Regions from separate parts of the Kitasatospora sp. NPDC054768 genome, predicted to be linked through region 3. Evidence: riboswitches for the same ligand, from Rfam matches in the RefSeq annotation. Region 3 holds a riboswitch; each other region holds the start of a gene.
The links. Region 3 has a riboswitch for cyclic di-AMP ahead of ACWGKU_RS31175 (transglycosylase family protein). Riboswitches for the same ligand answer to the same signal wherever they lie in the genome.

Region 1 (3,942 bases), on a different contig from region 3:
GCTCGGCGGCGGTGAGGTCCTTGCCCTCGAACTGGTAGGCGCCGTCCTCGTAGAACTCGGAGGAGGCGACGTCCAGGGCCAGCGCGACGTCACGGCCGGGCACGTAGCCGGCCTTCTCGATGGCCTCGACGATGAGGTCCAGGGCCTCGCGGTTGGAGTCCAGGTTCGGGGCGAAGCCGCCCTCGTCACCCAGACCCGTGGACAGGCCGCGCTCCTTCAGCACGCCCTTGAGCGTGTGGTAGACCTCGACGCCCCAGCGGACGGCCTCGGAGAAGGACTCCGCGCCGATCGGGGCGATCATGAACTCCTGGATGTCGACGTTGGAGTCCGCGTGCGACCCACCGTTGAGGATGTTCATCATCGGGACCGGCAGGACGTGCGCGTTCGGGCCGCCCAGGTAGCGGAACAGCGGCAGGTCGCTGGCCTCGGAGGCGGCGTGCGCGACGGCCAGCGAGACGCCCAGGATGGCGTTGGCGCCGAGCGAGGACTTGTCCGGGGTGGCGTCCAGGTCCAGCATGGCCTGGTCGATCAGGCGCTGCTCGGTGGCGTCGTAGCCGACCAGCTCCGGGCCGATCTGCTCGATGACGGCCAGGACGGCCTTCTCGACGCCCTTGCCGAAGTAGCGGTTCTTGTCACCGTCACGCAGCTCCAGCGCCTCGAAGGCACCGGTGGAAGCACCCGACGGGACAGCGGCACGACCCGTGCTGCCGTCGTCGAGGCCGACCTCGACCTCGACCGTGGGGTTGCCGCGGGAGTCGAGGATCTCACGGGCTACGACGACATCGATGGACGGCACGAGGCATCTCCTTGCGGAAGCAGGGTCCGGTCTGACGGTGGTGCTGTCAGCAGGACGATTGCGGAGTCGTTACGACCAGAGCCTAACCGCCCGGGCTCCCGGGGCCACGTCCGCCTCGGTCCCGTCTCAGCGTGTGGCCCCACTACCCACCGGTAGTTCACCTGCTTGTCCCAGCTTGTCCCACCGGAGCGGGCGAATGCGGACGAAGGGGACCGGTAGGACCGGTCCCCTTCGGACGGCGGGGTGAGGCGGCGTCGGCGCCGGGCGCGGCGGGCGGGCCGGCGTCGAGCGAGCCGGCGTCGAGCGGGCCGGCGTCGAGCGGGCCGGCTCAGCCGAGGTGCAGCACCTGGCCGGGCATGATCAGGTTCGGGTCGCCGCCGACCGTGCCGTGGTTCTGCTCGTACAGCGCGTGCCAGCCGCCGGACACGCCCTGGGCGGCGGCGATGGTCGACAGGGTGTCACCGGCGCGGACGGTGTAGTCGTGGCCGGTGGTCTGCGGGGCCGACTGCGCGGCCTGCGGGGCGTACTGCGGCTGGGCGGCGGCCTGGCCGGCGTACTGCTGGTAGACGCTCTGGTGGCTGGTCCAGTACCAGGCGCCGTTGCTCTGGTACCAGTACACCTTGGCGTCGGCGTCCCAGCCGGCCTTGCCGGAGAAGCCCGGGGTCTGCGGCTGCGCCTGCTGCTGCGGGGCGGCCTGCTGGACCGGCTGCGCGGCGGGCTTCGGGGTCTGCTTCTGGGCGGCGGGCTGCTGCGCGACCGGCTTCTCGGCCGGCTTGGCGGCGGGCTTCGGGGTCTGCTGCTTGGGGGCGGACTGCGGCTTGGCGTCCGAGGAGGTGTCGACCGCAGCCGGGGCGCCACCCTTGGTCAGACCGGCCTTCTGGGAGCAGACCGGCCAGGCGCCCGGGCCCTGCGAGGCCAGCACCTTCTCGGCGACCGAGATCTGCTGGGCCTTGCTGGCCTGGTTGGCCTGCGGCGCGTAGGCGGTGCCGCCGTACGCCTTCCAGGTGCTGGAGGTGAACTGGAGGCCGCCGTAGAAGCCGTTGCCGGTGTTGATGCTCCAGTTGCCACCGGCCTCGCACTGGGCGACGGCGTCCCAGGTGGAGGCGGGGGCGGCGGAGGCGCCGGTGGCGGTGAGGAGCGGCATCGCGAGTCCGACGCCGGCCACACCGGCGACGGCGATGGCCTTCTCGGCCTGGGTGCGACGACGGTGACGGCCAGTTCCAACGAACAGCATGAAGAGGTCCCTCTCCGCACGCCTGCGAGGTGAGCTGTCGGGTTCGGACCGGGAGGTGGCCCGGCCGCCGTACGCGGAAACGATTCCGCTCGGGCGGCTTCACCCCAAGCCGTGGGGAGACGGCAACAAACCTGGTTCCCCCGCCCCTGCCCAGGGTTCTGGTCGGTTTCCCGTGGCGCGGCGGGCAGGACTCGGCGTTCCGCGTACGAGGTCCGCAGCTGCGAACTCCAGGGAGAGTAGACAGATCATCAGACCAATCACAAGCTCATATCGTCGATATCACACAATAATTACGGCGCGTGTTCGATCGCCTACCAACGGCGGTGTTATGTCCGGATTGATGGGTGTTCACACCCCCGTCAGCAGGTGGTTCGCGACGTCCCGTCAGTGCGATCTCAGCACGTCGGAGGCGTGGCGGGAGTGTTCGGCGAGGCCTGCGAAGGAGCGTGCGGAGGGGTCTGCGGAGAGGCGTGCGGGGAACGGCTCTCCGGACTGAATTCCACCGGGAGTTCGCGCAGCCCACGCATGATCAGACCACCGCGCCACCGCAGGTCGTCCGCGTCTTCCGCGAGCCGGAGATCGGGCAGCCGGGAAAGCAGCGTGGTCAGCGCGGCACGACCCTCCAAGCGGGCGAGCGGAGCGCCGATGCAGTAGTGGATGCCGTGCCCGAAGCCCAGGTGGGGGTTGTCCGTCCGGGCCAGGTCCAGGGTGTTCTCGGCCGCGAACCGGGCCGGGTCGCGGTCCGCCGCGGCGAGCACCACCAGCACCGGGTCGCCGACCGGGATGTCCACCCCGCCGATGGCCAGCGGACGGGTCGCGAACCGCCAGGTCGCCATCTCCACCGGTCCGTCGTAGCGCAGGAGTTCCTCGATCCCGGTCTCCAGCAGCGCGCTCTCCCCGCGGGCCACCGACTCCTGCAGCAACCGGCGCTGCTCCGGATTGCGCAGCAGGGCGTACGTGCCGTTGCCGATCAGGTTCACGGTGGTCTCGAAACCCGCGAACAGGAGGATGAAGGCCATCGCCGCGGCCTCGTTCTCGGTCAGGTGCTCACCGTGGTCACTGGCCCGGATCAGGCCCGAGATCAGGTCGTCCCCGAGGTCCGCGCGCTTGCGGTGGATCAGCTCCAGCAGGTACGCCCGCATCCGCTTCACCGCCCGCCCCACGCCGCCGCGCCGGCCGCCGCCGTGGCCCGGCTTCGTGTGGCGCACCATCATCCCGGCCCAGTCCCGGAAGTCGTCCTGGTCCTCGGCCGGCACGCCCAGCATGTCGCAGATCGCGTAGATGGGGAGCGGGAAGGCGAACTCGTGGATCAGGTCCGCCGAACCGCGCTGCGCGAAGCCGTCGATCAGCCGGTCGGTGAGCTGCTGCACCCGCGGCTCGAACTCGGCCACCCGGCGCGGGGTGAACGCCTTCGACACCAGCCTGCGCAGCCGGGTGTGGTCCGGCGGGTCGATGTTCAGCAGGTGGGTCATCAGGTCCGCCTGCCGCTCCCCCGGGATGCCCACCCGGCCGGTGCGGTGCGCCTGCTCGCTGTGGTGCGCCGGGTTCTTCGACAGCCGGCTGTCCGCGAGCGCCTGCCGGGCGTCCGCGTACCGGGTCACCAGCCAGGCCTCCACCCCGCTCGGCAGCGTGGTGCGGTGCACCGGGGCGTGCTCGCGCAGCCAGGCGTAGGCGGGGTACGGGTCGGAGGCGAACTCCCAGGTGAACAGCTGCGGGGCGGTGGCGTCGGACGGCGTGGCGGCGGGCCGGGCGGAGTCGGGCTGAGCTGGCATGGACCGACCGTATCCGGTGCGACGGGCACGCCCCGCTCCGGCGGGCCGCCGCTCCTCCCGCCGACGGTCCGCGGCCGTCCTGCCGATGCTCCGTGGACGGCCCATGGACGGCTCATGGACGGCCCGTTGACTGTCCGCGG
Region 2 (3,942 bases), on a different contig from region 3:
GCACCCGAGCTGAGCGGCGCGGTGCCCGTCCAGGGTGAGCGAGGCCTGCCCGATCGGCGTCGCGTCCGCCGGCTCCTCGGCGTCGGCGAGCCTGGTGACGGCGAGGCGGTAGGTGTCCCGCTCCTCGGCCATCGCCTCCTCCAGGTAGAGCTCGATCTGGTCGGCGCAGTCCTCCCGGCCGCTCGGCCCGAAGGGCAGGTGGCGGGTGACCTCCGGGTCGCCGAACAGCGCGTGCAGCGCGTCCACGTCGTCCTCGGTGAGGTGGTACTCGCGGACGGCCAGTCGCGGGCCGGTGAGTCGTACGGGGACCATGGCTGCCGACCCTATCCCCGCCCGGCGGCTACCGTTCGGACTATGAACGACGAAGACCTGCGGCTCGCCCCCCGCACCAAGGCCGCCGACCTGCTCGCCTGGGCGGCCGGGCAGGACCGCGCGCCGGTGGCCGAGGCGCCGCTGCGCGCGGTGCTGGCGCTGCTGGAGCTGGGCGACGGCAGGATGCACGACGGCTGGCCGGAACTGACCTCCGACGCGGTGGAGCACCTGCTGTACGAGCGGCTCCACCTGTACGTCCAACCCGCTCCCGAGGAGGACCCGCTCGCCTACGGCGACGCCGTCCGGCTGCTGATCGACCACCAGCGGGCGGCCCGGCGGCTGAACGCCAAGCGCCAGGAGCGGCTGCACGAGGAGGCCGAGTGGCAGGGCGAGGTCGCGGCCGGGCTGCTGCGCCGCGCCGACCTGGTGACCTGGCCCCGGCTGTACGCGGTGCTGCTGCACGCGTACGGGGTGGACGTCACGGACGGGGCGGCGGTGCGGGACTGGCTGGCCGGCTTCGCGGAGCTCGCGGAGGAGGACCGGCTGGCCGCGTACGAGGCGCTGGTGCCGGCCGGCTGGCTGGACGAGCCGGACGAGCAGGGCTGGGGCCCGGGCCGGGTGCTGTCGGTCGGCATGGCCACGGACGGCGCCCGGCGGCTGCTGGAGCAGGGCCTGATGCGGCGCAGCTACCGCAACCTGGCCGAGCTGACCGCGCAGGGGCGGCCGATGCCGGACGAACTGGCCGGGGACTTCGGGCAGTTCGAGGAGGCGGCGGTCGACGCGGCGCTCGACCTGTTCGGCGGGTGGACGGTGCCGGGGCTGCCCCGGCTGCTGGTGACGGAGTTCCCGGAGCTGGCGCCGGAGCCGGGCCAGGAGGAGATCGAGGCGTACCTGGCGCAGCTGCCCGCCGAGGAGTGAGACCTCGCACGAAGGCCCCGGCCCGGAGCCGCTGCTCCGGGCCGGGGCCTTCTCGCGTGCGCGTCGGGTTTCTCGCGCGGGTGCGCGGGCCTCTCGCGGGTGCGTCGGGTTTCTCGCGCGGGTCAGGGGTTGAGGCCGCGCTGCTGGAGCCAGGGCTCCGGGTCGACCGGGGCGCCGCCGCCGGGGCGGACCTCCATGTGCAGGTGCGGCCCGGTGACGTTGCCGGTCGCGCCGACCTTGCCGATCTGCTGGCCGGGGGCGACCTTGCCGGAGCCCTTGGTGATCGAGGAGAGGTGGCAGTACCAGATCTCGGTGCCGTCGGGCAGGGTCTCGACGATCCGGTAGCCGTACGAGCCGGCCCAGCCGGCCGAGGTGATGGTGCCCTGGCCGAGCGCGTAGACCGGGGTGCCGGTGTCGGCGGCGAAGTCCAGGCCGGTGTGCAGGTTGGCCCAGTAGCGGGCGCTCTGGCCGTAGTGGGCGGAGAGCCGGTAGTCCTTCACCGGGAGGGTGAGGGCGGCGGCCTTGACCCGCTCGGCCTCCTCGGCGGCGCGCTTGGCCTCGGCCTCCTTGGCGACGGCCTTGGCCTCCGCCTCCTGCGCGGCCTGGAGCCGGGCGGTCTCCTCGGCGGCGGTGCGCTGGCTGTCGGCCTGGTGCTGGATGCGGGCGGCGAGCGCGAGTCCGGGGTCGGCGGAGAGGGCGACCGGGGTCTCGTCCGGGGCCTCGACGGCGGGGGCGGCGGCCGGGGTCGCCGAGGCGAAGCCGGTGGCGCCCAGGGTGGCGGCGACGGCGGTGACGCCGAGCAGTGGGGAGGCTCCGCGGGTCTGACGCGGCATCCGGTGGCGGTTGGTCTCGACCTCCGCGGGGAAGTCCTCCGGGCCGAAGGCCTCGGGGCCGTCCGTGCCGGGGTGGTCGAGGAGCTGGGTACCGGCTGCGAAGCCGGCCGGGTGTGCCGGGGTGTGCGTCGACGCCACGGAGGCGCGCTCCTTTCCTTCCTTCGCGCCTACCGGGTTAGCTGACGGGTTCGGAGCAGGAAGGTCTCCTACGGCTGGGCCGGGGCCCCGCCGATTCACCCCAAGGAACGTGGTTCCCCGGCTCCCTGACCTGCCCGGAGGCGGGTCGGCGGGATTAGGCGACGGCGCACGGTGCCGTCTGGGTACGGCGTTGACAACCGCGCTGCGTTATCAAACGTTAATCCTAGGAGGCTCTGATTCCAAGCCATCCGTTCGGAGCAGCCTAGGGCAAAGTGATCGGACGTCAACGAACGACACCGGCGAACACCCCCCTCGCGCACGGTCCCATCTGAGTACTCCTACTCATGTGCACCCCGGCCGGGCGGCCACATCCTGGCGCCATGAGCACATCGATGCAGACCCGCACCACGGCCGCGTACCACATCCAGGCCGTCCTCTCCTTCGCCCTGTCGGGCGTCGCCCTCGCCGTCGGGATCGCCTATCTGCCGGTCGGCGGATGGACCAGGGCCTTCCTCGGGATCGGCCTCCTCTACACCGTCACCTCGGCGTTCACGCTGGCGAAGGTGATCCGGGACCGGCAGGAGTCCAACGAGATGGTCACCCGGGTGGACCAGGCCAGGCTGGAGAAGCTGCTCAGCGAGCACGACCCGTTCAAGGTGGAGGGAGTCTGATCATCCCTTCCACTCCTTCCGCTCCACCCCTCACCCGGCCGTTCGCTTGACGGCTAAGGCTATTAGCCTTAGCTTTATGGCTATCGGCCCGCGCGCCGATGTCCCGCACCGGCGGCCCGAGGAGGACCCCATGAACGGCACCATCACCCCGAGCACCCAGCACCTGACCGTTCCCGGCGGCCGGATCGCCTTCGACGACACCCGGCAGGGCGACGGCACCCCCGTCGTCCTGCTCCCGGGCATGCTCGACAGCCGGGCCGCCTACCGGCACCTGCGTCCGCTGCTCGTCGCCGCCGGCCACCGCGTCGTCACCGTGGACCTGCGGGGCTTCGGCGAGTCCTCCGTCGAGTGGGACGACTACGGCCCGGCCGCCATCGCCGGCGACGTCCTCGCCCTGCTCGACCACCTCGGCATCGAGCGCGCCGTCCTCGCCGGGAACTCCTACACCGGGGCGACCGTCGTCAGGGCCGCCGGGGACGCGCCCGAGCGGGTCGCCGGGATCGTCCTGCTCAACGCCTTCGTCGAGAACCCGCCGCCGGGCGCCCTGATGCGCGGCGTCATGGGCCTGATGGGCGCCGCCCTCGTCCACTGGCCGGCCTCCTGGGGCTTCTACCTGCGCCGGATGGCCTTCCCGGGCGCCAAGCCCGCCGACTTCGACGCGTACGTGGACGGACTGGTCGCCGCGCTGCGCACCCCGGGGCGGAAGACCGCCACCCGCGGGTACGTCCACGGCGACTCGGCGCCGGTCGGCTGGACGGCCGCGGTGCGGTGCCCGGCGCTGGTGGTCATGGGCAGCAAGGACCCCGACTTCCCGAAGCCGGAGCTCGTCGCCGACCGGCAGGCCGCCGCGCTCGGCGCGCGCAAGGTGATGATCGAGGGGTCCGGGCACTACCCGATGGCCGACAACCCGACGGCCACCGCCGACGCCCTGCTGCCGTTCCTCGCCGAGCTCGGCTGAGCCCCGCCCGTCCCCACCGCCCGCTCCTGCCCGACCCCGCCCGATCCACCCGACGTCATCCGTACGGAGAGCCCGAACCCATGCCCCGCGTAGGACTGACCCCCGACCAGGT
Region 3 (3,942 bases):
GCCCCGCCGAGGACTTCCGCTCCAGTGCGGACGCCTCCGGAGCGGACACCTCCGAAGCGGAGACCGCCGGCGAAGAGGTCCCCGGAGGAGACAAAGACAAAGGCCGTCGTGGTGTCGGCACCCACGACGGCCCCCCGATGATGGAGCACGGCGGTCGGTCAGACCGCCAGGTGGTCGAACTCCCCGTCCTTGGCCCCCAGCAGCAGGGCGGCGATCTCGGCCCGGGTGTAGATGAGGGCCGGGCCGTCCGGGAACCGCGAGTTGCGCATCGCCACATCGCCGCCGGGCAGGGCCGCGAACTCGACGCAGTTGCCCTGGGAGTTGCTGTGCCGGCTCTTCTGCCAGACCACCCCCTGGAGATCGGCGGCGGCCATCCCGTTGTAGGTGTCGTACGAGCCGTGCGTGTCCTGCGAGTCGTGCATAGAAATCTCCCGAAGAGCTTCCGGAGTTGTCGTCCAGCGCGGCGCCCCCGGCACCGTCGAAACGAACGGACCGGCCCCGTACCGGTCCGGCACAACGCCTCACTTGACGCGATGATAGCCGCAGTGCACGTGCATCAGCACGGGACGTTGCAGGTGCACGTGGCCTTTTGTCCGCAGCCGCGAACTCTTCACGGACCCTTCTCCTGACGGTACGTAAACGGACATAGCCGATGAATCGTCGGGCGCGCGATAACCGGCCGTGAGCACCTCCCCGCTGAATGTTGATCTTCGAATGCCGGGAGTCGCACTCCCGTGACCCTCCGTCAAACCATCCTCATGCTGTGAGACATCTCACGCGCCCCAGGTGCAACGCCGGCGCCCTCGGGTCGCGTCGAGGCAACCACCGGCGGTCGCGCGGGGATTGGGAGCGGAATGTCCGGATTGTAGGCAAAGTGCCCGGACCGGTGCCGGAGACGCACCGGCCTCCGGACCGCGACCGCGTGAAACCCACGCGGCAGCCGACTGCAAGCCGGACGGGCAGATGTCCTACGATCTCCGGCATGAGCACCGCAGCCATCCCGGGCGCGCCACTGCCCGTCCGTACTCCAGGCTCCCGTGCGCGGGGGCGCCACCGTCGTCCCGAGCGCCCCGAGATCCCGGCCGGCGCCCCGGCCCTGGTGCTCGCCGTGCCCGCGACCGCCGGGCCCGAGTCCCGCTCGGTCGTCGAGGAGTTGCTCTCGATCGTCCGCACCGAGCAGAACGGCGTCCGGACCGCGGTCGGCTACCTGCCCGGCAACGGCGGCGAGGGCGCGGGCGGCGAGGACCGCACCGTGGCCGAGCTGCTGGCCATGGCGGCCGAGGCCGGACTGCCGACGCCCGTCCTGGTGCCGCTGGTGCCCGGCCCGCACACCTTCCTGACCGAGCTTCACGCGCTCGCCGCCGAGTACAGCGCGCCCGTCACCGACCCGCTGGGCCCGCACCCGCTGCTGGCCGAGGCCGTGCACGTCCGGCTGTCCGAGGCCGGGCTGGCCCGGGCCGACCGCGCCCGGCTGTTCGCCATCGCGACCGCCGCGGACGGCGTGGTGCTGACCACCGTCGGCGGCGAGGACGCGGCCGCGGCGGCCGGCATCACCGGCGTGCTGCTGGCCGCCCGACTGGCCGTGCCGGTCGTCGCCGCCGCGCTCGACGTGCCCGGCTCGGTGGCCGCGGCCGTCAACCACCTCAGGGACACCGGCTCGCAGCGCCCGGCGCTGGCCCCGCTGGTGATCGGCCCGGAGGCGGACTCCGAGCTGCTCGCCACCGCCGCCGAGGAGACCGGCTGCCCGTCGGCCGCGCCGCTGGGCTCGTACCCGTCGGTCGGCCAGCTGATCGCCTCCACCTACCTGGCGGCGCTGCCCGCGCCGTCCCCGGAGGACCTGGCACGGGCCGAGGCGGAGGCGGCGGCCGCCGCCGAGGCCGAGGGGGCTCTGGAGGGCGTCCGCGGCGCCCACGCGGCCTCCCAGGGGCCCGCAGGGCGGTAGTCGACGACGCGCGCCGGTTGGCGCGCACCGAAGGGCCCGGAACGGCATGCGTTCCGGGCCCTTCGGTTTTGCTCCGCCCGCCCATGGCCGTCCCGCGCGGAAGTCGGACGGCGATGAAGTGGAATGTCCGTTCTGGCCTATTTGAAAGGAAATAGGAAACGCGGTCGCGGGCGCTCGCATCACGGCCGCCGCAGCATCTGCCCGGGTGCTCCGGCCCGCGATTCGACGCGCCGTCACACCACTTCTGAAGTGCTGCCAGTTGTGGGCTTCCATAACAGGGTTGCCTGAAAACGATCATTTACGATCATGAAGAGCGGCAATTTTGGCAGTTCCCACTAAACCGTGATGCGCATCACAGCAGTTTGCAGTTTGAACTTAAGTCTGATTAACGTGCTCCCCGTTCGTGACCACACGAACCCGGTTCATCCGCGACGCCGAGTCCTGCCGTCGGATGTCCTGGCAGCGCGAAATCGCACCACGGCAGGAGCGGGGGACCCACAGGTAAGTCGCCCCGGACCGATCTCCGGAACGGTCCAGGGCTAGGGGTGAAGCCGCGCCCACAGCGCGGCCGGGCAACTCCAGCCCGAATCCGACAGCTCACCTCGCAGGCGTGGGAGAGGACCGCGTCTTCATGCTGCCCACCAACGGCACTCGTCTGTCCAGCCGCACCCGTCGCGTGATCGCCGCCCTCGGCGTCGCGGGCGTCGGCCTCACCGTCCCCTGCATCGCCTCCGGCACCGCCTCCGCCGCCACCGTCGCCACCTGGGACAAGGTCGCCCAGTGCGAGAGCGGCGGCAACTGGAGCATCAACACGGGCAACGGCTTCTACGGCGGCCTCCAGTTCACCTCCAGCACCTGGTCCGCCTTCGGCGGCACCGCCTTCGCGGCGCGCGCCGACCTGGCCACCAAGGACCAGCAGATCGCCGTCGCCGAGAAGGTCCTCGCCTCGCAGGGCCCCGGCGCCTGGCCGGTGTGCTCGGTCCAGGCCGGCCTCACCAAGGGCGGCGCCGCGGCCGCCGTCGACACCTCGGCGGGCTCCACCGCGGGCTCGACCGCCGCGAAGCCCGCGCAGCCCGCGCAGAGCGCCAAGCCGGCCGCCCCGGCCGCCAAGCCCGCTCCGCAGACCCAGGCCCCGGCCGCAAAGCCCGCCGCGCCCTCCGCGCCCTCCGCGCCCTCCGCGCCCGCCCAGGACGGCACGCAGGCCAGCACCGACTCCGCCGCCTCCGGAAACCGGAGCGACTGGGTCCAGAAGCGCCAGCAGCAGGCCCAGAACGGCGACTACACCGTGGTCGAGGGCGACTGGCTGTCCGCGATCGCCGACCAGCACAAGGTGCAGGGCGGCTGGCAGCGGCTGTACGAGCTCAACCGCGGCACCCTGACCGAGGGTCCGGACAGCATCTACCCGGGCCAGCAGCTGTCCTTCGGCGGCAACGGCCAGGCCCAGGCCGGCCAGTCCGCCACCGGCAAGTCCGGCTCGGACTTCACCTGGTTCGACCGCTCGCAGAAGTCCGGCCAGTCCGCGAACGGCGGTGCCGTGAACGCCCAGCCGACCGCGCAGGCCCAGACCCAGGCCGCCAAGCCGTCCACCAAGCCCGCTCCCCAGACCCAGGCTCCGGCCGCCACCGGCAGCATGGCCGCCGCGGTCTCCTTCGCCGAGTCGAAGGTCGGTCAGGCGTACGTCTACGGCGGCACCGGCAACGGTGGCTGGGACTGCTCCGGCCTGACCCAGGCCGCGCTGCGCGCCGCGGGCGTCTCCGTCCCGCGCGTCGCCGCCGACCAGGCCGCCGCCAGCACCCACGTCTCGCTGGACAGCCTCCAGCCGGGCGACCTGCTGTTCTGGTCCAACAACGGCAAGGACTCCGGCGTCTACCACGTCGCGATCTACGTCGGCAACGGCAAGTACGTCGAGGCCGCCAACCCGAGCTCGGGCGTCCGCGAGCAGAGCATCGCCAACTGGGCCCCGGACTTCGCCGGCCGGGTCTGAGAACGGCGAACAGCCG

Region 1: it holds a riboswitch for cyclic di-AMP, as region 3 does, so the genes downstream of both, ACWGKU_RS24495 (transglycosylase family protein) here and ACWGKU_RS31175 (transglycosylase family protein) in region 3, are expected to answer to the same signal.
Region 2: it holds a riboswitch for cyclic di-AMP, as region 3 does, so the genes downstream of both, ACWGKU_RS33105 (M23 family metallopeptidase) here and ACWGKU_RS31175 (transglycosylase family protein) in region 3, are expected to answer to the same signal.

Annotation. Positions count from the first base shown of each region.
Region 1 covers NZ_JBSHBN010000088.1:27,630-31,571, reverse strand. The annotation lists gene eno (phosphopyruvate hydratase) at 1-796, opposite strand, end outside; gene ACWGKU_RS24495 (transglycosylase family protein) at 1,125-2,030, opposite strand; cyclic di-AMP (ydaO/yuaA leader) riboswitch at 2,036-2,204, opposite strand; gene ACWGKU_RS24490 (cytochrome P450 family protein) at 2,426-3,802, opposite strand.
Region 2 covers NZ_JBSHBN010000156.1:16,800-20,741, forward strand. The annotation lists gene ACWGKU_RS33095 (GNAT family N-acetyltransferase) at 1-312, opposite strand, end outside; gene ACWGKU_RS33100 (hypothetical protein) at 355-1,230, shown strand; gene ACWGKU_RS33105 (M23 family metallopeptidase) at 1,353-2,201, opposite strand; cyclic di-AMP (ydaO/yuaA leader) riboswitch at 2,214-2,372, opposite strand; gene ACWGKU_RS33110 (YiaA/YiaB family inner membrane protein) at 2,582-2,872, shown strand; gene ACWGKU_RS33115 (alpha/beta fold hydrolase) at 3,003-3,830, shown strand; gene ACWGKU_RS33120 (TetR/AcrR family transcriptional regulator) at 3,911-3,942, shown strand, end outside.
Region 3 covers NZ_JBSHBN010000139.1:13,636-17,577, forward strand. The annotation lists gene ACWGKU_RS31165 (DUF397 domain-containing protein) at 159-422, opposite strand; gene ACWGKU_RS31170 (hypothetical protein) at 983-1,942, shown strand; cyclic di-AMP (ydaO/yuaA leader) riboswitch at 2,396-2,566, shown strand; gene ACWGKU_RS31175 (transglycosylase family protein) at 2,553-3,926, shown strand.